2 regions of the Paenibacillus sp. 2003 genome follow, and region 1 is predicted to be linked to the other one. Evidence: predicted binding sites of a transcription regulator. Region 1 holds the regulator's gene; the other holds the start of a gene.
What was found. Region 1 encodes CtsR, which represses protease genes until heat stress. Its sites were predicted from a motif close to ATGGTCAATAAAGGTCAAACA; they were not measured.
Positions count from the first base shown of each region.

Region 1 (11,810 bases):
CTTTGTAAGAGTCCTCTGACACACTCTAAGGGGTACATATATCACATATCAGGCCATGATTTGGATTGATATAATAACTCTAGCGAATGGGGTGTAGGACGACATGGAAATTCAGAAATTGACGGTAGATGATTTTGAACCAGCGATGGCACTCTCCGAATATGCTTTTCAGGTGGTAATGAATGATGAACAAAAAGAAAAGCGGCGGAGTCAGTTTTCGTCACAAGATATATGGGGTGTATATGAGAACGGGCAGTTAGGAGCCAAACTTCACATAATCCCTTTTCAAACCTATATTCATGGCAGACCGTTCGAGATGGGCGGTATTGCGGGTGTAGCCACCTGGCCAGAGTATAGACGCAAAGGCTGGGTAGCGGGTCTGCTGAAGCATGCGTTGGAAGAAATGAATCGTAACAAACAAAGTATATCATTCTTGCATCCATTCTCTTTTGGTTTCTATCGGAAGTATGGATGGGAGACGTATGTTGAATTTAAACGTTATAAAGTACCTACAGCTCATTTGCCTCTGAAAAAAGCGACACCTGGAACAATTCGGCGTGGGGATCCGGGCCTCAGCATATTAAAGGAAGTATACAGTGCTTATGCTGAGCGCTATAACGGAACTCTGGTTCGGGATGATGCAAGGTGGGAGAATTCAGTTCTTGTTAATGGAAGCAGCCAGAAGGCTGTATATTACGATGAAGCTGATGCAGCACAAGGTTATCTTTTATATGAGGTTAAGGAAAATAAGTTTACCATTAAAGAGATCATTTATCTGAATGAAGAGGCTAGGCAAGGGCTGTGGACCTTCATTGCTAATCATGATTCCATGATCCAGGAAGTTACGTTGCAGGCGCCTGCCAGTGATACGCTTGCTTTCCAATTGGATAATCCACGAATTCAGCAGGAGATTGTACCTTATTTTATGGCGCGTATCGTTAGTGTGGAGCAGTTTATATCCCAGTATCCCTTTGCAAGCCAGGACTCACCGGTGCAAATTGTTCTTCAGGTAGAAGATGCCCACGCTCCATGGAATGAAGGGGTATGGCAATTAAATGTGGCAATGAACGGAACGGCGTCCATATGGAAAACATCGGAGCCTATTACTGATGATCAGACCATTAAGGTGGATATTCAATCCCTTACCGCAGTGCTGATGGGGTATCGCAGACCAACGGAAATGGCACGGATCGGAAGAATTCACGGACCAGAAGCAGCAATCAAGGCTTTGGAACAAGCGATTCCTGAACGGGAAACCTATTTGCTCGATTTCTTCTGATGACTATTGCCACTGCACCATTTAACTTGATTAGCTTATATAGAAATACGGCGTGATTGAAAGACAAATGGACTTCTCCAGCAATTTTGGGGAGGTTTTTTTGTGTCTGGGGAATATTTCGTGTAAAATCGTAAAAAATGAATAGTGACCCCACTTGGCAAAACCACAAAATATGCTATAATGGTTATAAAGTCAAAGAAAGTCAAAGTCAACTAAAGGTTTAATACTTAAGTAGCTTTCTTTCAACAATCTGATGCATGATCGCCAATATACGGGATTCATTTCATCGGAGGATCAAGGGAATATTAAAGGACCTTCGTGCTTCCTTCGCTCTCCTGTTGATACCTGTGGAAGCAAGATTCGTTGTTTTCCTGATTGGTTAAATGGGTAGAGAAGGTGTACTCTGTGGGGGCGTGTGGGTCCTTATTGACTTAACGTTTCAGACAGTGGAGGATGATTGGATGCGTAATATCTCTGATATTATCGAACGATATCTGAAGAGTATTTTGCATGAAAGTCCCGAAGGAATGGTTGAAATTCAGCGTAATGATCTGGCAGATCAATTCTCATGTGTACCTTCCCAGATCAATTATGTCATCAGCACACGTTTTACACTCGAGAAGGGATACCTGGTAGAGAGTAAACGCGGCGGTGGTGGTTATGTTCGCATACAGCGCATTGAATTACCGGCCCAATCAGCTCTGCATAATCATTTGCACCATAGTATTGGTGAAGAGATCGGGCAGACAGCTGCCGAAGGTCTGATCTATCAATTGGAAGAAGCACGCTTCTTGAGCAAGCGGGAAGCCGGGTTGATGCGAGCTGCTGTATCTAGAGAGGTTATATTAGTCAAACTTCCTTACCGGGATCAAATTCGTGCCAGAATGTTGAAGGCGATGTTAATATCTTTGCTCGGTAAATGAAAACTATCGGGGTCAAAGGAGGTACATCAATATGCTGTGCCAAGAATGCAATAAACGTCCGGCGACACTTCATTTTACGAAGATCGTAAATGGAGAGAAGACGGAATTCCATATTTGTGAATCATGTGCCCGTGAAAAAGGGGAAATGATCCCTGGAACAGCAGGTGGGTTTTCCATTCACAACTTGTTGTCCGGATTGCTTGATTTTGATCCAGCCAGCAAAAGTGGATCAGCAGGAACACCACCTGCAAAAGCACTTCAGTGTGAAGAGTGTGGTATGACGTACGCACAATTTAGTAAGATAGGCCGGTTCGGCTGCAGTTCATGTTATAAATATTTTGACAGCCGTCTGGATCCTTTGTTCAAGCGGGTTCATGGTAATACGTCCCATGTAGGCAAAGTGCCTGCACGAGCTGGTGGTCGCATCAAGGTGAAACGGCAAATCGCTGATCTGAAGCGTGAGCTCCAGGAGAGCATCGCGCAAGAGGAATTTGAAGAGGCGGCTCAGATCCGTGACCAGATCAGAGGACTTGAAAAAGGGATAGCTCAGGAGTAAAGTTTGTCATGAGTAGGAGGGATGCGTAATGCCTAATCTGCGCTTTACAGAGAAGGCGCTCAGCGACTGGATGCGCAGTGATGCGGCTGATTCCGAAATTGTCATTAGTAGCCGTGTCCGGATTGCACGCAACCTTCAGCATGTTCCGTTCCCGATGCTTGCCTCTAATGAGCAATCGGAAGAGGTGCTGAATAAGCTGAGCGAAGTACTTCAATACGATGACGTTCATGCCTTTGGGGATTTTCATACTTTGGATCTGATCGATATTGACGAACTCGACAAACGGGTGCTGGTGGAGAAACATCTCATTAGTCCAAGTCTTGCGAATGAATCCAGGAATGGTGCGGTTATTCTCAGTGAGGATGAGTCGGTCAGTATTATGATTAACGAAGAGGATCATCTTCGTATCCAGTGCCTCTATCCGGGGTTCCAGGTGAAAGAAGCCTGGGAGAAAGCTTCCGCAATAGATGATGCTTTTGAAGCGCATGTGGACTATGCTTTTGATGATCGCAGAGGATACTTAACCAGCTGTCCTACCAATGTAGGTACAGGTGTCAGAGCATCGGTTATGATGCACTTGCCTGCCCTGGTGATGACACAGCAGATAGGCCGTATTCTAACCGCAGTTTCCCAAGTGGGATTGACGGTAAGAGGAATATATGGTGAAGGTAGCGAGGCGATGGGTAACCTGTTCCAGATCTCGAACCAGATTACATTGGGACAGACCGAACAGGAAGTCATCGAGAACTTGCATGGTGTTGTATTACAGATGATAGGTCATGAACGTACTGCCAGAGAACGGCTAATTACCGACTCCAGACTTCGGATTACGGATCGTGTCATGCGTTCTTACGGCATATTGTCTCATGCAGCTATTGTTGATTCCAAGGAAGCTGCACAGCGCTTATCGGATGTACGCCTTGGCGTGGATCTCGGCTTGTTGGATGGACTGTCCATCACGGTAATGAATGAGTTGAATGTGATGACACAGCCGGGATTTTTGCAGAAAACATTCGGGGAAGATATGCGCACAGATGAGCGTGACATATACCGTGCTCAGTTGATTCGTGATACGATCAATGCAGCGAAGCAGCCCTAGTTTAGCCTGATATTGTATTGAATTATGGTTTCATGCCGCATTGCGGCTTTTATATAATAAGGCATGTACAAATGCCGAATGACTTTATTCGCAGCACGGCTGCAAACAAAAATGATATGAAGAATACGAAGGTTATTTCATTAAATGACCCTCGTTTTATCCAAAACCATGGAGGTGCAGGAGATATGATGTTTGGAAGATTTACGGAACGGGCCCAAAAGGTGCTCGCACTCGCGCAGGAAGAAGCTGTCCGTCTCGGTCATAATAACATCGGTACTGAGCATATTTTGCTCGGCCTCATTCGTGAAGGCGAAGGCATCGCAGCCAAAGCACTGATCGGCCTGGGACTCGGATTGGAAAAAATTCAGGATGAAGTAGAAACGCTGATTGGCCGTGGCCAAGAGCAACCTACCAACATTGCATATACGCCACGTGCGAAAAAAGTAATTGAACTGTCTATGGATGAAGCTCGTAAATTGGGCCACACCTATGTAGGCACAGAGCATATCCTGCTCGGATTGATTCGTGAAGGCGAGGGTGTTGCAGCACGTGTGCTCAATAACCTGGGAATTAGCCTGAACAAAGCACGTCAACAAGTGTTGCAATTGCTTGGCAGCAGTGAAGCTGTATCCAGCCATAATGGCACACCTGCCAATGTAAGCACACCAACGCTGGACAGTCTGGCACGTGACCTCACGGCTTATGCGAGAGAGAACAACCTGGACCCAGTCATTGGACGTAGTAAAGAAATTGAACGTGTCATCCAGGTGCTCAGCCGTCGTACCAAGAACAACCCGGTATTGATCGGTGAGCCAGGTGTAGGTAAAACAGCGATTGCTGAAGGCCTTGCACAAAAAATCATTGCAAATGAGATTCCGGAAACATTGCGCGACAAACGTGTAATGACCCTAGATATGGGTTCTGTAGTCGCTGGAACCAAATATCGTGGTGAGTTCGAAGATCGTCTGAAAAAAATCATGGATGAGATTCGCCAAGCAGGTAACATTGTCCTGTTTATCGACGAATTGCATACCTTGATTGGCGCAGGCGGAGCTGAAGGTGCCATCGATGCTTCTAACATTTTGAAACCGGCTCTGGCTCGTGGAGAATTGCAATGTATCGGTGCGACAACACTGGATGAATATCGTAAATACATCGAGAAGGATGCAGCGCTTGAGCGTCGTTTCCAACCGATTACTGTAGATCAGCCTTCTCCGGAAGAAGCGATTCAAATCTTGCATGGCTTGCGTGACCGTTATGAGGCGCATCACCGCGTGAAAATTACGGACGAAGCAATTGTGCAGGCGGTTAAACTGTCTGACCGTTACATTACAGACCGTTTCCTGCCAGATAAAGCGATTGACCTGATTGATGAAGCGGGTTCCAAAGTAAGATTGAACTCTTACACGATCCCACCAAACCTGAAACAACTGGAAAGCCGTCTGGAAGATATCCGTAAGGAAAAAGACGCTGCAGTTCAAAGTCAGGAGTTCGAAAAAGCCGCAGCGCTTCGTGATACGGAACAAAAAATCCGTGAAGAGCTGGATGTAACGAAGAATCAATGGAAAGAAAAACAAGGTCGCACGGATTCTGAAGTAACACCTGAGGATATCGCACAAGTGGTAGCCAACTGGACAGGAATTCCGGTGAACAAGCTGAAAGAAGAAGAGACACAACGTCTGATGAATCTGGAATCGATTTTGCATGAACGTGTCATTGGCCAGGATGAGGCTGTGAAATCGGTCAGCCGTGCGGTTCGTCGTGCTCGTGCTGGATTGAAAGATCCAAAACGTCCGATGGGTTCATTCATCTTCCTCGGTCCTACTGGGGTAGGTAAAACAGAACTTGCTCGTGCTCTGGCTGAAGCAATGTTTGGTGATGAAAATGCAGTAATCCGGATTGATATGTCCGAGTATGGTGAGAAACATTCGACTTCCCGACTCGTCGGAGCGCCTCCAGGATATGTTGGATATGAAGAAGGTGGCCAGCTGACAGAGAAAGTTCGTCGCAAACCATATTCCGTTGTCCTGCTCGATGAAATCGAGAAAGCACATCCGGAAGTATTCAATATCTTGCTGCAAGTGCTTGAAGATGGTCGTCTGACGGATTCCAAAGGTCGCGTTGTTGACTTCCGGAATACGTTGATTATCCTGACATCCAACGTGGGTGCCGAAGCGATCAAACGTAACTCTACACTTGGCTTCACAGCAGTTGTGGATGCAGGTGCGGATTATGATAACATGAAGGGTAAAGTTATGGATGAGCTGAAGAAAAGCTTCCGTCCAGAGTTCCTTAACCGGATTGATGAAATTATCGTATTCCACTCTTTGGAACAGAAACACATTGCAGAGATTGTTACCCTCATGAGCGAGGAACTTCGCAAACGGCTGCGTGAATACGAAGTTGACTTCGAACTCACCGACAATGCCAAGGACTTCCTTGCCAAAGCCGGCTTTGATCCAGCTTACGGTGCGCGTCCGCTTCGTCGGGCGATCCAGAAGCATATCGAGGACAAATTGTCTGAAGAGTTGCTCACAGGTAACGTAACCAAAGGGGATTCATTGCTCATCGACGAAGAGAACGGTGCACTGTCTGTTACGAAAAAAGACGTGGTTGTTCCTTCGAATGAGGAAATCGAAACCAAATAATATACAGCAAGCTTTGGAGTTGAACTTCAGCTTGTATTATTCCTTAATCCTTAATCAAATCCTTCTCGGCTTCGGCCGGGGAGGATTTTTTGCATTTTGGACAGAAGACGGACATGATTATGTCAGGAACATGTGTAAAGTTTGCGATAATCCTTTACGAAAAATCTCAAACAATGGTAAACTTTTAGTAACCCTGCACGTCAGGGAGTTTGGGTGAAATTCGTCGAATAATGCAAAATGCTGTTATAAAACTAAATTATAGGAGTGCTGAAGTGGCCAAAGTTAAAACCAAGTTTCAATGTACGGAATGCGGCTATGAAGCCCCCAAGTGGTACGGTAAGTGTCCGGGTTGTCAGTCATGGAATTCAATGGTGGAAGAAACAGAGACGGTGGTCAAAACACAAGGGAGAAATTCTCCTCTGTTTGACAGTAAAGATAAACCGCTTCCTATCATAGATATAGATAGCGGTCAGGAACCGCGTGTACAGACTGGAATCGGAGAGTTGAACCGGGTATTGGGTGGTGGAATCGTTCCGGGTTCGCTCGTTCTGGTGGGTGGAGATCCGGGTATTGGTAAATCAACGTTGATGTTGCAGACGTCTCATGCTTTAACGCATTCGGGTTTGCGTGTGTTATATGTTTCCGGTGAGGAATCAGTCAAGCAAACCAAATTGCGGGCAGACCGCCTCGGGGCACTCTCTGCCGAGTTGTATGTACTGTGTGAAACCAATATGGAACGTGTAGAGGAAGCGGTGGATCAGATCCAGCCGCATTTTCTTGTCATCGACTCCATTCAGACGGTGTATCTTCCCGAAGTTACCAGTGCGCCGGGTAGTGTAGCACAGGTAAGGGAATGTACGTCAAGGTTCATGCGAATTGCCAAAGGCAGAGGCATTGCAACGGTTCTTGTGGGGCATGTTACCAAAGAAGGTGCCATTGCCGGTCCACGTATGTTAGAACATATGGTGGATTGCGTGCTTTATTTTGAAGGAGAACGGCATCATACGTATCGCCTGCTACGTGCGGTGAAGAACCGTTTTGGTTCCACCAATGAGATTGGCATTTTTGAAATGGGCGAGGATGGACTTCGTGAGGTGGGCAATCCCTCCGAACTCTTTTTGTCAGAACGTCCACTGGGTGTAGCAGGTTCAACAGTAGTTGCCAGTATGGAGGGGACGCGTCCTCTGCTCGTGGAATTACAGGCGTTGATCTCCACTACCCATTTCCCTTCTCCCCGCCGTATGGCAACAGGGGTAGATCTGCATCGATTAAATCTGATCATTGCAGTGCTGGAGAAACGGATGGGCATGTTTTTACAGACCCAGGATGCGTATCTGAACGTGGCTGGTGGAGTACGGTTGGATGAGCCCGCGGTAGATTTGGCGGTAGCGGTCAGCATTGCATCCAGCTTGAGAGATGTACCGACCAAGCCGGATGACGTCATCTTTGGCGAGATCGGTCTTACAGGTGAAGTTCGGGCCGTATCACGAGCCGAACAACGAGTGAAGGAAGCCGCGAAGCTGGGCTTCAAGCGTGTCATTTTACCAGAAAAAAGCTTAAAGGGCTGGAAACATCCTCGCGGGATACAACTGATCGGTGTGAATACCGTGGCAGATGCACTAGCGGTTGCTTTAGATTAGGGGGCATAACAAGATGAAAGATTCGAGCCAACTGGATAATATGAATGAATTATTAAGGCTGATCGCACCAGGTACACCTTTCCGCGAAGGTCTGGAAAATGTGCTGCGCGCCAAGACGGGCGCACTGCTTGTTGTAGGATACAGCCCTGAAGTCATGGAAGTGGTGGATGGGGGATTCTCGATTAACTGTGATTTCTCCCCCAACTATCTGTACGAACTCGCCAAGATGGATGGTGCCATCATTCTTAGCGAAGATCTGAAGCGTATTCTTTACGCCAATACCCAGTTAATTCCCGATTCCTCGATCTCTTCATCAGAGACGGGGATCCGTCACCGGACGGCGGAGCGTGTAGCGAAGCAAACGGGTAAATTGGTCGTATCCATATCACAGCGCCGGAATATCATTACCTTGTATCAGGGAACACTTCGTTATTCCCTCAAGGAAATCGGGGTTATTTTGACCAAAGCAAACCAAGCGATTCAAACCCTGGAGAAATACAAAGCGGTATTAACACAGTCTCTTACGAATCTGAGTGCCTCTGAATTTGAGGAACTGGTGACGATTCCTGAAGTGGTTAATGTGATTCAGCGTACCGAAATGGTGATGCGGATCAAAACGGAAATCAAACGATATATTCATGAACTCGGGAATGAGGGACGACTCATTTCCATGCAAATGGAAGAACTCGTGGGTACAACGGAAGAAGAAGCCTGGTTATTGTATAAGGACTATGCCCGTGACGACAGTGATGACAAAATCCGTGAAATTATCGTGGGACTGAAAAGATTGTCGGACGATGAGTTGCTGGATGCACATCATATTGTCCGTCTTCTCGGCTATCCTTCATCAGCCGCTACTTCTGAGGATTCGGTTGCCCCTCGTGGATTCCGGGTATTAAATAAGATCCCCCGCCTGCCCAATGTTATTATCCATAACCTGGTGGATCAATTCGAACAATTGCCTCATGTTATTATGGCTACAATTGAAGAACTGGACGAAGTGGATGGTATTGGTGAAGTTCGTGCCCGGACCATTAAGGAAGGCCTCAAACGTTTGCAGGAGCAGATGTTTATCGACAGACAGATGTAAGGGTTTGCCTATATAAAGGCTTGAAATGGATGAGGTGAAACAACGATGCTAACCAGATTCATTCCGAATCTCTTTACCCTGGGTAATCTGTTTCTTGGAATGATGGCAATTTTGCTTGCGATTGATGGAAATTACAGCTTGGCTGCCATTATGGTCATTGTAGCGATGCTGCTGGATGGTCTGGATGGCCGAGTGGCACGGGCACTTAATGCCCAAAGTGAATTCGGCAAGGAACTGGATTCCTTGTCTGACATGGTTTCCTTTGGTGCAGCACCAGCCCTGATCATATTTATGGTGTCGTTTCAAGATTCAATGCCGATCCTCGCCTGGATTGCAACATCGGCTTTTCCAATCTGTGGAGCCATTCGTCTTGCACGGTTTAACGTTCGTCCGGGTATTCCCGGATACTTCACAGGTCTGCCGATTCCGGCAGCCGGCGGGGTACTGGCTACACTGTCCTTGTTCAATAAGGATATTGGCCCGGTTAGCATGATGATTGCTACATTGCTGTTATCGTATCTGATGGTGAGTTCGCTTAAATATCCCAATTTCAAAAAGGTCGGTTTGCCACGCAAGGCAATTTGGATTGCACCGTGGGTTGTGTTATTTGCCATAGCTGTAGCCGTTATTTTCCCGGAGCAGTTATCCAAATTGATCTTTATTCCGTTGGTGTTATACGCCTTGTATGGAATGAAGCATAACGTGCGAACAGCGGCCTCGCGTAGTCGGGCGAAAAAGCGCAAGGATGAGAAATCTTCCCGTCCTTCCGATCGTTAAGTAGCCTTGGTGACAGACAATATACAAAGAAAGCACGTACTCTCCTGAACTGGAGAATGCGTGCTTTTTGTTTATTCAGATCTATTTACGGTAAAAGAAACCCTTGCGAACGACATACATATCTTCTTACGACAGATTAAACATCCCTAACGTTGAACACTTCTGTGATTCGTGATTTACGACCTCTTCCATGTTAATGTCCAGCAGATTGCAGAGAGCCGACATGTAGAACAGGTTCCGCCCTAGCTCAGAGCTAATGACCTCTCTGCAGTTCTCACACAACTCACCCTCCACATGCGTTTCCAGCAAACCCTTGGTTTGAGCGATGTCGCTCTCTGGGGCATATTTCTGCTTGGTGGCGTGCAGCTCGATGCAGCCGCATTCGGTAATGGCTTTGGACACGGCACGGTTAACAGACGCTCCGGCTTGTCCCGTTTTGGACAGTACATCAATCAGGCTGCGATGACGCAGCAACAGTTCAGAAACTTGATCCTGGAAAGCCTGTAAACTTAGCGTACTCATTTTGCCACTCACCTCGGGATATGAATTGAATTCATTATATGCCAATAATTTACCTACTTTCAACTGACGATTTCAACATTTCCAAAAAGTTCTTCCGGAAGGGATTAGCAATTCAGGAATTGGATCATACTGGATATAAAGATCAAGATACATTGAAGGAGGTGCAGGGACTAATGTGGAAAAAAGGCATTTTAACTTTTACAGGATTGTGCGGTGCATGGTTCGGCTACACGGCATATCATCTGGCAGGAAAATCGGTCCCATGGATGGCGGAGTGGATTCAGTCCGCAGGATTACTGGGAGCTGGTATATCGACGCTGCTGGGAGCTGTAATGTTTATGGCTGTATGTAATATTGGTGGAACATTGATGGCAGACAGGCTGCATAGTGGGATCAATTCATTGGCAAAAGTACCTATGAACGAATTGGCTGCAGGTGCCGCAGGTACCGTTGCTGGGTTGCTGGTGGCCTTGTTGCTCTACCCTGTTGTGAGATGGATGGGGACGGCAGGAGAAGTGCTGCAAGTGGCGCTGACGGTGATTAGTGCTTATTCCGGTTATGCCCTTGCCATGGCGAAGAAAGACGATCTGGGGGCCTTCTGGATGTCTGGACGATGGGGTCATCCCGAGGTGGACGAGGATAGACGGATGGAAGAACATAAAATTCTGGATACCAGTGTTATTATCGATGGGCGTATTGCTGATATATGCAAAACCGGATTTATTGAAGGCACGATCGTAATTCCGGAATTTGTTCTGGAGGAGTTACAGCATATTGCTGATTCATCGGATCTGCTCAAGCGGAACAGAGGACGGCGTGGACTGGATATTTTGAACAAAATCCAGAAGGAACTTGATGTAAAAGTCCTAATCTACGAGGGGGATTTCGAGGAAATCTCCGAGGTGGACAGCAAACTGGTTAAACTGGCTAAAGTGCTTCAGGGCAAAGTGGTCACCAATGACTTTAACCTGAACAAAGTGTGCGAACTCCAGGGTGTATCTGTGTTGAACATTAATGATCTCGCCAATGCGGTTAAGCCGGTTGTTCTGCCAGGTGAGGAGATCATGGTGCAGATCATCAAAGATGGCAAGGAGCATGGTCAAGGTGTAGCCTATCTGGATGATGGCACAATGATCGTTGTGGAGGGCGGACGCGAGTATATCGGCATGATGATGGAAGTACTGGTGACCAGTGTGTTACAGACTTCAGCGGGACGAATGATTTTTGCCAAGCCGAAACTGTTGGAAAAAGCCCAATAAAGCGGTATGATGGGTAG
Region 1 is NZ_JAVDTB010000015.1:171-11,980, forward strand. It holds gene J2X75_RS29280 (GNAT family N-acetyltransferase) at 104-1,279, shown strand; gene J2X75_RS29285 (CtsR family transcriptional regulator) at 1,741-2,202, shown strand; gene mcsA (protein-arginine kinase activator protein McsA) at 2,234-2,758, shown strand; gene mcsB (protein-arginine kinase McsB) at 2,787-3,857, shown strand; gene J2X75_RS29300 (ATP-dependent Clp protease ATP-binding subunit) at 4,043-6,505, shown strand; gene radA (DNA repair protein RadA) at 6,778-8,145, shown strand; gene disA (DNA integrity scanning diadenylate cyclase DisA) at 8,159-9,235, shown strand; gene pssA (CDP-diacylglycerol--serine O-phosphatidyltransferase) at 9,281-10,012, shown strand; gene J2X75_RS29320 (nucleoside triphosphate pyrophosphohydrolase family protein) at 10,139-10,534, opposite strand; gene J2X75_RS29325 (PIN/TRAM domain-containing protein) at 10,708-11,793, shown strand.

Region 2 (11,810 bases), on a different contig from region 1:
GTTTGAATCGGTTGTTTCCAATCAATTATAAAGTTGTGGTCATCCTGCTCTATATGATTGTGATCGCAGTCATTGTGCTTGGCATTTCCAGATATTCACCACGGATCGTGGATCAGGTCGTTCAGTTGACAAACGAGATTATGAAATTTCTGGATAGTGCAGACGGTGATAATTTTGCATCCAAAATTGCAGGTTATCTTCAATCCTTCGATATTAAAAATTACACCAATGATGCATTGAAATATATTTTCGCTTTGAGCAAATGGCTGGAGTTTATTCTGCTCGTCATTATTCTGAGTCTGTTCTTCTTATTGCAGAAGCAGGAGATATCCAAGTTCACGTCCAAGTTCAAAACTAGTAAAATTGGATGGTTCTACAATGAAGTTGCTTATCTGGGAGACAAATTCGTGTCTTCTTTTGGTAAAGTCATTGAGGCACAGCTTCTTATTGCGGTGTTTAATACGGTACTGACGATACTGGGCTTATGGATTCTGGGTTTCCCGTATCTGTTCGCTTTGACCATTCTGGTGTTCATGCTCAGTCTGGTTCCCGTTGCGGGGGTTATCATCTCACTTGTACCGCTCTGTCTGATTGGGTATCAGATGGGTGGACTGAAATTAAGCATTATTGTGATCATTATGATTATTGTTATTCATGCCTTGGAGACGTACTTCCTGAATCCAAAACTGATGGCACATAAGACCAAATTGCCAATGTTCTACACCTTTATCGTACTAATTCTGTCGCAACACTTCCTGGGGATCTGGGGACTAATCATTGGTATTCCGATCTTTGTCTTCCTGCTCGATATTCTGGATGTGAACAAGATGGAGAAGACAGAAGAGCCGGTACGTGTGGAAACGAAGTTATAACGTAGAAAAATCAACTGAGTCAGCCCAATTTCTACAATTTCAGATTTTCATAAAAGTAAGGGCGCCTTCTATATGTGGAAGGCGCTTTTTTGTTGACAATACCGTCATTCGATAGCTCTCTGTATGAGAATGACAGGTGGCGGGGTGCATAAGACGAGTCACCTATATGAGGGGGCGAAGTTCATCTTTTATGAATGGAACGAGTGAAGATGCAATATCATGAGTTGAGGCTTCCTCTGTTATGGAGGAAGGAATAAAGCGTGTTTATAAATGAAGGTAATAAGATTGTATACGTATTCAAAAATGCTATGTGATGTAGTTCACAACCCTGGTGAAACATGATGTATGCAAGGTCTTATCGTCTTGACCCAGGCGTATCCTTCAATTATAGTTGGTACGTAGGACTTAAACTATTTTAGATAGATAAAGGTGGCTTGCAGCATGTCTGAGAAAATCTACGTTGGGGTCGATCTCGGCGGAACAGCAATCAAGGTCGGTATATGCGATGAACAAGGTCAGCTAATGCATACGTATGAAGGACCGACTGAAGTGGATAAGGGCGTAGACACGGTCATCGCCAACATCGAGAAGTATGTCCGACATATCGTAGCCGAATCACCTTACAGTTGGGAACAGCTTGAGGGTGTAGGCGCTGGAGTGGCCGGTTTCACGAATGTACGCGAGGGAATTATCGTTCATGCCCCTAACATCGGATTTCGGAATGTAGCCATTCGTTCGATTCTGGAAGAACGTCTGGGCAAGCCAATCAAAATAGATAACGATGCAAACGTGGCTGCACTGGGTGAAGTATGGGCAGGTGCCGGCAAAGGCGTAGACAACTGCGTATGTTATACACTCGGTACGGGTGTTGGTGGTGGCTTGATCTTGAATGGTAACATTTATCAGGGTTTCTCCGGTATGGCGGGAGAACTGGGTCACATCAGTGTTGTACCTGATCTGGAAGCCATCAAGTGCGGTTGTGGTAAAATGGGATGTGTAGAAACAGTATCTTCTGCAACAGGAATTATCCGTATGGCGAAGGATGCAGTAGAACGTGGTGATCATACGTCACTGGCACTCGTCGACAAGATTGCAGCCAAAGAAGTATTTGATGCTGCCAAGGCAGGCGATGAAGTGGCACAGCGCATTGTGAATCGTGCGGCCTTTTACCTGGGCAAGTCCATGGCTACTGTAGCAGCTGTCATTAACCCGGAGATGTTCATCATTGGTGGCGGCGTATCCAAAGCGGGCAATTTCTTGTTTGATGAAATCCGTACTGTGTTTGCTAAGCTGACGCCAGAACCGTTGCAAGATGGGGTTCAGATTCTGGAAGCTACACTTGGTAATAATGCAGGTATTGTGGGTGCAGCAGGTCTTCTCTTGCGTTCCTAGTGACCTCGTAACAATATATGAAGACAGCAATATGATAAGGAGGGGACATTTATGCTTGAAGGTGAAGGCTCACCAGGCACAGGCGCCACGCTCATTATCATTACGGGCATGTCCGGAGCAGGTAAAACCATTGCAGTACAAAGCCTGGAGGATCTGGGTTTCTTCTGTGTGGATAATCTGCCGCCGGTATTGATTCCGAAATTTGCGGAACTAATTGAACAGTCAAACGGCAAGATTGGTAAGGTTGCATTGGTTATCGATCTGCGCGGGCGTGAATTCTTTACGGCTCTGTCCGAGTCTTTGAACTATATTAAAGATCATTTTACCATTCATTGCGAAATTTTATTCCTGGATGCTACAGATTCTGTCCTTGTTCAGCGTTACAAAGAAAGCAGGCGCAGACATCCTCTGGCTCCTGAGGGCATGCCGCTGGACGGCATCCGACTGGAACGCAAGATGTTGGAGGAACTCAAAAACTCTGCGACTCAGGTACTGAATACAAGTACAATGAAGCCTGCCCAACTGAAAGAACGCATCATATCCCGCTTTTCTCATCTGGAAAGCCAAATGCTGTCAGTGAATATTACGTCGTTTGGATTCAAATATGGCATTCCAATTGATGCTGATCTGGTGTTTGATGTACGTTTTTTACCGAATCCGCATTATATTGATCATTTACGACCGAATACGGGACAGAATAGTGATGTGTACGAATATGTTATGAAGTGGCCAGAGACACAGGCGTTTCTGACCAAGCTGCTGGATATGCTGCATTTCCTGATTCCGCAATACCGGAAGGAAGGCAAAAGCCAGGTTATTATAGGAATCGGCTGTACCGGAGGCAAGCATCGTTCGGTAGCAATATCGGAATATTTGGGCAAGATGTTGGGAAGCAGCGAGACAGAAGCTGTCACCGTAAGCCATCGCGACGCTGACCGGGACCGTCATTGAAGAGGGTGAAGGGATGAAAGAGGCCGGACCACGAAGAGAACGTCCGAGAATAGTTGTAATGGGCGGCGGAACCGGATTATCCGTGATGTTACGCGGTTTGAAAGAAAAGCCGCTGGATATCACGGCCATCGTCACAGTTGCAGATGACGGTGGAAGTTCAGGCATCCTGCGCAATGAGCTACAGATGCCGCCTCCGGGCGACATTCGCAACGTGCTTACGGCACTGGCTGATGTAGAACCATTGCTTTCAGATATGTTGAAGTACCGTTTCAATACAGGCGCGGGGCTTGCAGGCCACAGCTTGGGAAATTTGATTTTGGCTGCAATGACGGATATTTCGGGCGACTTTGTGACCGCAGTGCGGGAGCTTAGCCGCGTGTTTGCCGTTCGAGGTGAGGTATTGCCAGCAGCCGGGCAGGCCGTTGTGTTGCATGCGGAGATGGAAGATGGGACAATTATTACAGGTGAGTCCAAAATCCCTGAGGCGGGTGGACGCATCAAACGTGTTTTCCTTGAACCGGATCACGTGGAGCCGTTGCCAGAGGCAGTAGAGGCCATTCGTCAAGCTGACGCCATTCTGATCGGGCCAGGCAGCCTCTATACAAGCATCCTTCCCAATCTGCTCGTACCTAAGCTTGCAGAAGCTGTGGTAGAGGCTGATGCGGTGAAGATGTTTATCTGTAATGTGATGACACAGCCTGGAGAAACAGATAACTATACGGTAAGTGACCACCTTAAGGCGGTACACGAGCATATAGGTCATCAGCTCTTCGACTATGTTATCGTAAATAATGGTGATATTCCGCTGCAAGTGCAGAATAAGTATGCGGAAAAAGGAGCAAAACCGGTTGTACTGGATATGAATGTACTCGAAAGCGCCGGCTATCAGGTGGTTGCAGATACCCTTGTTCTGTTCAAGACTTATCTGCGTCATGATGCCGACAAGTTAAGTCATCACATCTACCAGCTGGTACAAAATTGGATGTTACGGAAGAGGTGAAGTCCCATGTCGTTTGCAGCACAGACCAAAAAAGAGTTAACCATGATCGAGAGCGAACCGTGCTGCGAAAAGGCGGAACTTTCAGCCCTCATCCGTATGCTTGGTGCAGTGCAGTTATCGAATAAAAAAGTGATCTTGGATATTTCGACGGAGAATGCCGCCATTGCAAGACGGGCATACTCTCTGCTTAAAAAGCATTTTCAAGTGCATACGGAATTACTGGTCCGCAAAAAAATGCGGCTGAAAAAGAACAATGTATATATTGTTCGTATTCCAACCATGGTACAGGAGATTCTCAATAGTCTTCACATTGTATCGGAAGGTTTTCTGTTTACGCCAGGGATTAATACGGAGTTATTTCAGCAGAACTGTTGTAAACGGGCCTATCTTCGCGGTGCATTTCTGGCCGGTGGATCGGTTAATAATCCGGAAGGTTCCTCGTACCATCTGGAGATTGCGTCCATGTATGAAGAGCACTGTCAGGCACTAGTTGACCTGGCCAATGAATTTCATCTGAATGCCCGGTGTATAGAACGGAAAAAAGGATTCATCCTATACATCAAGGAAGGCGAGAAAATCATTGAGCTGCTCAGCATCATTGGTGCTCATCAGGCCTTGTTCAAGTTTGAAGATGTGCGAATTATGCGAGACATGCGTAACTCCGTTAACCGGATTGTCAATTGTGAGACTGCCAACCTGAATAAAACCATTGGCGCTGCGGTAAGACAAATCGATAATATCCGGTTGTTACAAAAGGAAGTTGGTCTGGAATCGCTGCCTGAGAAACTTCGCGAGGTGGCTGAGGTTCGACTGGCTCATCCAGATATCAATCTGAAGGAAGTGGGCGAACTCCTTAAAGGTACAGTCAGCAAGTCAGGAGTGAACCATCGGCTTCGTAAAATTGATGAGTTGGCTGAGAAAGTGCGCGCAGAACGTTATGGATAAGTTGGCATAGGGTAAAGTAACAAGGTCGGCTGTTTCTGCTGAACAGAAAGGTCGGGAAAGTCAATCGTTAAGGATCTAGAAGACTTACTTAGGTCATTGGATGTGCTGTTCAAAAGATGAAATAGGGCAAGATAACGTCCGTCAAAGCACCCTGAGTTTTTTCTTCTAGTGTCCTGCACGGGTTAATGGTATAATGTTGTATAAATATAATTGTGTATTTAATGTCCAGATTTCATAAAAGGGGGTAAGTTTCCATGACAAAGCACCCGGTAGTTGTCCGTTTGAAAACGGGTCTCCATGCCAGACCTGCGGCACTGTTCGTTCAAGAAGCGAATAAGTACTCGTCTGAAGTGTTCGTCGAGAAGGACGACAAAAAAGTTAATGCAAAAAGTATCATGGGGATCATGAGCCTTGCAATTAGCACAGGTACGGAAATCCAGATTAGTGCAGAAGGCGCGGATGCCGAACAGGCTGTAAACGCTTTAGTTAGTCTGGTAAGCAAGGAAGAGCTCGAAAACCAATAAGATATGATCAATCCAATGAAGAAGTCCCGAAAGGGGCTTTTTTGCGTTTTTCATGTTTATGCTATCGTCAAGTGCAACATTATGGAATTTGTCCCGTCTGTTAAGGTATCAAATCGATTAAAGTTTGAGATGTTAACACATAAGGAGGCTATCGTGATGGGTAAACAATGGATGAAACCGTTTGGTGCGGTGTTGGTGGCAAGTACGTTGCTTGTTGGAGGAACAGCATGGGTTGCGCCAGGCAACTATGCTTACGCTGCAGAGGTTCAGGGAGTACAACAGAATGTGATTAATGTTGTGGGTAAAGGTGAGATTCAGGTGAAGCCTGATATCGCTTATCTGTCCATTGGTGTGAACAGTACTGCAGAGACAGCTGCATCTGCTCAAAAAGCGAATGCTGCCAAAGTTCAAAAAGTATCCAATTTGCTGAAGAACACGTGGAAGATCAGTGCAGACGACATTCAAACGAGTCAGTTCTCTGTACAACCCAACTATACGTATAGCGAAAAAGACGGACAGCAAATTAAAGGATATACAGCGCATCATACGCTGACTGTCACATATCGTGAGATGGACAAGATCGGCGAGTTGCTCGATGCTGCTTCGGGGGCAGGTGCCAACAATATTGAAAACGTGCGCTTTACTGTAGAAAATCCGGAAAGTTATGAGTCCCAAGTGATTGAGAAGGCTGTTGCCAATGCAGATGTGAAAGCTGGCGCCATTGCAAAAGCAGTTAAACGTCAACTGGGTGCTGTTCTTTCCGTAAGCCAAGGTGATGCCAATGTGCCTGTGTTCTATGCAAGCGAGGCGTTGATGTCCAAAGCACAAGATACAGCAGGTGGCACTGAGATTGAAACAGGCCAGGTTAAAGTAAGCACAATCCTGAATATCACGTATGAAATGAAATAAACAAGATTGAACTAAGGGTTGTAAGCTCAAGTAACCTTTTCAAGTGTCATTTGAAGGGTACAACGAAATAATGACAAAGACTTTGTCCTGTGGACAGAGTCTTTTTTTGTTGGAAAAGCAAACTTTGATGAAGTTAGATAGGAGGGTACCTTTTGAAGCAACATGAAATGCTGTATATTGGTATCTTTTTTGTATAGTTGTTCGTGACAAAAAGGTCATATCCCCATATATTTTCGGTCTGATATTCATCAACATTGTAACTCGAGCTGTAAACCTTTCCGAAATCGGGTTAATTATAATAGAGAGGTGAGCGTATGAGATATGCGATCAGGTCAGGATTACATACGCAATGATCCCTAATTGTGAATTCAGAGAGGAGTTTTATATATGACATCATGGAAAAAATGGACAAGTGCTTTGCTTGCAGCAGGAATTATTGTAGGTAGTGGTTCGGTGTGGCAGGACAGTTCGGTTCAGGCAGCATCGGTATCCTCGAAAGTGACAACCACAGCTGAGGTGACCCTGAAGACGGGTGGAAAAACACTCGCTCAAAAAGGACTTCTTCAAGGTGGCTCAACTTGGGTATCTCTTACGGCGGTTAAAGATGTGGCAGGTGGGACTCTGAAATATGATGCGAAAACCAAAGAGTACGCTTTGACAGCAGCCAATAACACGATGACGATCAGCCTATTGGATGGCGAGCCGAGTGTTCGAATTAACAACTATTATCCTCAAGTGGACGCAAAGCTGATCAACGGCAGATTGTATATTCCATTCTCAGCAATGAGAGATTATTTGGGTGTACAGGGGAATTGGGATGGCAAAACCAAAACGTTGACACTCAGCAAGGTGAAACAAAATAACGTTAAAATTAAAGCGGCAACAGTTAATGTCACTGTAAAAAATGCTGAAGTAGATGTTCAATATCCGCAAGTGAGTGGACTTGCCAGCAAAGAAGCTGAAGCGGCAATCAACAAAGTGCTCAAAGACGAAGTGGATGCTTATGTAGCTGACTTCAAAAAACAGACATCTGAATTCGGCGGTGCAACAGCCAACCGTCCATATGCATTTGAGAGCTCCTATGTAGTGACGTACAACGAAAAAGGCGTGCTGGGACTCATTACACAACGATACGAAGATTATGCTGGCGCTCATGGTATGACATACCGTACGGGCCACACCTTTGCACTGGACACAGGCAAGGAGCTTGCGTTAGATGATGTGCTGCAAAATAACAAAACCATGCGTGAGACGTTGAGTAAAAAAGTGGGTGAACAACTGAAAGCCCGCGGCGGATACCTCGATGGTTATAAAGGGTTGAATAAAGATCAAGATTTCTATGTGACACCAACGGGTGTGGTCGTGTTCTTCCAGTTGTATGAGTATACGGCGTACGCAGAGGGATTCCCTGAAATGCCATTTACGTATAAAGAGCTTCTCCCTAAAGGCACAGAACCTTTCAGTAATGTAACGGGAACCAAATAAAGAATCATTATTATGCAATCTTAAGTTATCTTTCTTATAAAATGAAAAAAGAAGCCCTCATCATGATTATGATGAGGGCTTCTTCCCGTATAGACAACACAATGAGGTGTTGCTGATTATGTTAGGTGTTGATATATTAACGCGTAGCCCGTGGTCTACATAACACTTAGATGCCTTGGGAACCTACGTTTTCAATAACTTTATCAATGATACCGTAATCGGCAGCTTCAGCAGCGCTCATGAAGTAGTCACGATCTGTATCTTTCTCAATCCGCTCCAGCGGTTGACCTGAACGCTCAGAGATGATGCGGTTCAAGGTATCACGCATTTTCAGGATGCGGCGAGCACGAATTTCGATGTCAGAAGCTTGACCTTGAGCACCACCAAGTGGTTGGTGAATCATGATCTCACTGTTAGGCAACGCAAAACGTTTACCTTTTGCACCGGCATTCAACAAGAATGCACCCATGGAAGCGGCCATACCTACACAGATGGTAGATACATCCGGTTTGATGAATTGCATTGTATCGTAAATCGCCATACCGGCTGTAATTGATCCGCCTGGGCTGTTGATGTATAAGTGAATGTCTTTCTCCGGATCTTCCGCAGCCAGGAACAACATCTGTGCCATAATGGCATTAGCCACTACGTCATTAACATCGCTACCAAGGAAAATAATACGATCCTTCAGCAATCTGGAGTAGATGTCGTAGGCGCGCTCACCCCGGTTGCTCTGTTCAACGACCATTGGAATAAAACTCACGTGAAAAACCTCCTTGGAATGTAAATGTTATTGGTGTTTATACTTAAACTGTTACCGTATTACCCACATAATAAACAATTCCAAACAAAAAGTCAAAGAAAGTCAAACTAACTTACAAAAAAAAGAAACCTTTCCGGTTTCATTGGTTAAATGGGTTATGAGCTGTTAAATAAAAATGGCGCGCCCGCCAAGAATCGAACTTGGATCTCAGGCTTCGGAGGCCTACGTCATATCCATTGGACCACGGGCGCACATTATGTGACAGCAATAATGATTATAGCTCATGAAATATTTAATTGCAAGCAGTTCGTTGTGGTAGTTGGTTTGGATTCACCTGAAAATGATCATGATGAAGAAGAGTGGATAAAGAGTGCATTTAAGTAAATGCTATTAGAGGTTTTGGACATGCGGTATGAAATGTGATTCTGAGCGATATGTAGATGGAATTCATTTGTTTCTTCTATATATGGTATGTGCGAGCTAGTCCTTGATCATGGAAGTCTAGGATTGTGAAAATAGGCGCGTACAAACGCTGAATGCGTGTCGAAATAACACGTTGAAACACTTGCATGTCACGTCAGTTTTAGGTAGAATAGACGTGGGACTTAAAAAGTTAACCCGGGACGTTTTAGGGCCACGAAAGAGAGCTTGGAACGAGAACTTGCGGGAGTGGAAAGCATGCGAACGATTTTAGAAGTACAAAAGCAGCTTCTGCCTGATCTCATGGATATCTTGAAAAAGAGGTATACGATTCTGCAACAGATCATGTTATCGGATGTGATCGGACGGAGAACGTTAGCTAATTCCATGCAGATGACCGAGCGGGTTCTGAGGGCTGAGACCGATCTGTTAAAGGCTCAGGGACTTATTGAAATTGACAGTGCAGGAATGAAGATCAGCGAGGCAGGGTATGATTTGCTGCAGCAGTTAGAGCCCGTAGCCAAAGAGTTGTTCGGATTATCCGAGCTGGAAGAGCGCATCAAGCAAGCCTACGGTCTGCAAAAGGTAGTTGTGGTTCCTGGTGATTCGGACGTTTCTCCATTTGCCAAAAGGGAACTGGGCAGAGCCGGAGCGAAGGCTCTCGGCAATATCATGAGTGACAACGACGTTGTCGCCGTTACTGGCGGATCAACAACGGCCGAAGTCGCAGAGCAACTGACTCCGCCAACATCGCTCAAAGGTGTCTGGTTCGTACCGGCACGTGGTGGACTTGGAGAAAGCCTTGAAATTCAGGCAAATACGATTGCATCCACGATGGCAAAACGGGTAGGAGCGCAATACAAACTCTTGCATGTACCGGATTTGCTTAGTGATCATGCCTATGAATCATTAATCCAGGATCCCAGTGTTCAGGAGATTCTGCAGCTGATTCGGAAATCGCGGATTGTTATTCATGGAATTGGTGATGCCGTGGAGATGGCGACAAGACGTAAACTTGCGACGGAGATTATAGATGAACTTCAGGAGCAAGGAGCCGTATCTGAATCTTTCGGTTATTACTTTAATGATCAGGGTAAGGTGGTACATACCATGCTTACACTGGGTATGCGACTTCAGGATATTGAACGAACCGATGTTGTGATTGGAATTGCAGGTGGCAAAAGCAAAGCTGCTGCTATACATTCCGTGTTGCGATTTGGTCAGGAAGATATTCTGATTATTGATGAGGCAGCTGCCGAAGTCATCGTTGCTGAAATGGAATAAGGGTTTACTTTGCAACACAACTATTGTTGTCTTGACGGACTTCACCGTCTGTCTTGAATATATAAGTTTCATAAAAAATTAATCAAAACTTGGGAGGAACTTACTCATGATTAAAGTAGGTATTAACGGTTTTGGACGTATTGGACGCTTGGCATTCCGCCGTATTCAAAATGTAGAGGGCATTGAAGTAGTAGCAATCAACGACTTGACTGACGCTAAAATGCTGGCTCATTTGCTCAAATATGATACAACTCAAGGTCGCTTCGATGGCGATGTTGAAGTACACGATGGCTTCTTCAAAGTGAACGGCAAAGAAGTTAAAGTATTGGCTAACCGTAACCCGGAAGAACTTCCTTGGGGCGACCTGGGCGTAGATATCGTTCTGGAATGTACTGGTTTCTTCACAACGAAAGAAGCAGCTGAGAAACACTTGAAAGGTGGAGCTAAGAAAGTTGTTATCTCCGCACCAGCTACTGGCGACATGAAAACCATCGTTTACAACGTAAACCATGAAATCCTCGACGGTACTGAAACTGTAATCTCCGGCGCATCTTGCACAACAAACTGCCTGGCACCTATGGCAAAAACGCTGCAAGACAAATTCGGAATCGTTCAAGGTTTGATGACTACAATTCACGCTTACACTGGCGACCAAAACACGTTGGATGCTCCACACCCTAAAGGTGACTTCCGTCGTGCTCGCGCAGCAGCTGAAAACATCATCCCTAACACAACGGGTGCTGCTAAAGCAATCGGTCTGGTAATTCCAGAACTGCAAGGCAAATTGGATGGTGCAGCTCAACGTGTACCAGTAGCTACTGGTTCCCTGACTGAGCTCGTAACAGTTCTGGGTAAAAAAGTTACTGCTGAAGAAGTTAACGCAGTAATGAAAGAAGCTTCCGATCCACAAACTTTCGGATACACTGAAGACGAAATCGTATCTTCCGACATCCAAGGTATCACTTTCGGTTCCCTGTTTGATGCAACTCAAACTAAAGTTCTGACTGTTGGCGACCAACAATTGGTTAAAACTGTAGCTTGGTATGACAATGAAATGTCCTACACTGCACAATTGGTTCGCACTTTGGAGCACTTTGCAAAAATGATTAAGTAATATCTGCAATAACATAGAGCGGAAACAGATGCTATATTGTTTCCGCTCTTTATATATCAATATTTTGCAAATTTCTCAAAAACACCAGGATTGACAAGGGATTTCAGCCCTTGATGGGTCCACCAAATACATGGGTGCGGAGGAAATACAG
Region 2 is NZ_JAVDTB010000010.1:146,029-157,838, reverse strand. It holds gene J2X75_RS26905 (AI-2E family transporter) at 1-872, shown strand, start outside; gene J2X75_RS26900 (ROK family glucokinase) at 1,314-2,264, shown strand; gene rapZ (RNase adapter RapZ) at 2,316-3,215, shown strand; gene J2X75_RS26890 (gluconeogenesis factor YvcK family protein) at 3,229-4,215, shown strand; gene whiA (DNA-binding protein WhiA) at 4,222-5,160, shown strand; gene J2X75_RS26880 (HPr family phosphocarrier protein) at 5,415-5,684, shown strand; gene J2X75_RS26875 (SIMPL domain-containing protein) at 5,841-6,593, shown strand; gene J2X75_RS26870 (stalk domain-containing protein) at 6,981-8,078, shown strand; gene clpP (ATP-dependent Clp endopeptidase proteolytic subunit ClpP) at 8,245-8,841, opposite strand; tRNA gene J2X75_RS26860 (tRNA-Arg) at 9,018-9,092, opposite strand; gene J2X75_RS26855 (sugar-binding transcriptional regulator) at 9,520-10,545, shown strand; gene gap (type I glyceraldehyde-3-phosphate dehydrogenase) at 10,652-11,659, shown strand.
Region 2: clpP (ATP-dependent Clp endopeptidase proteolytic subunit ClpP) is a predicted target of CtsR. The motif match lies at 8,930-8,950, and genes of this name have one in related genera.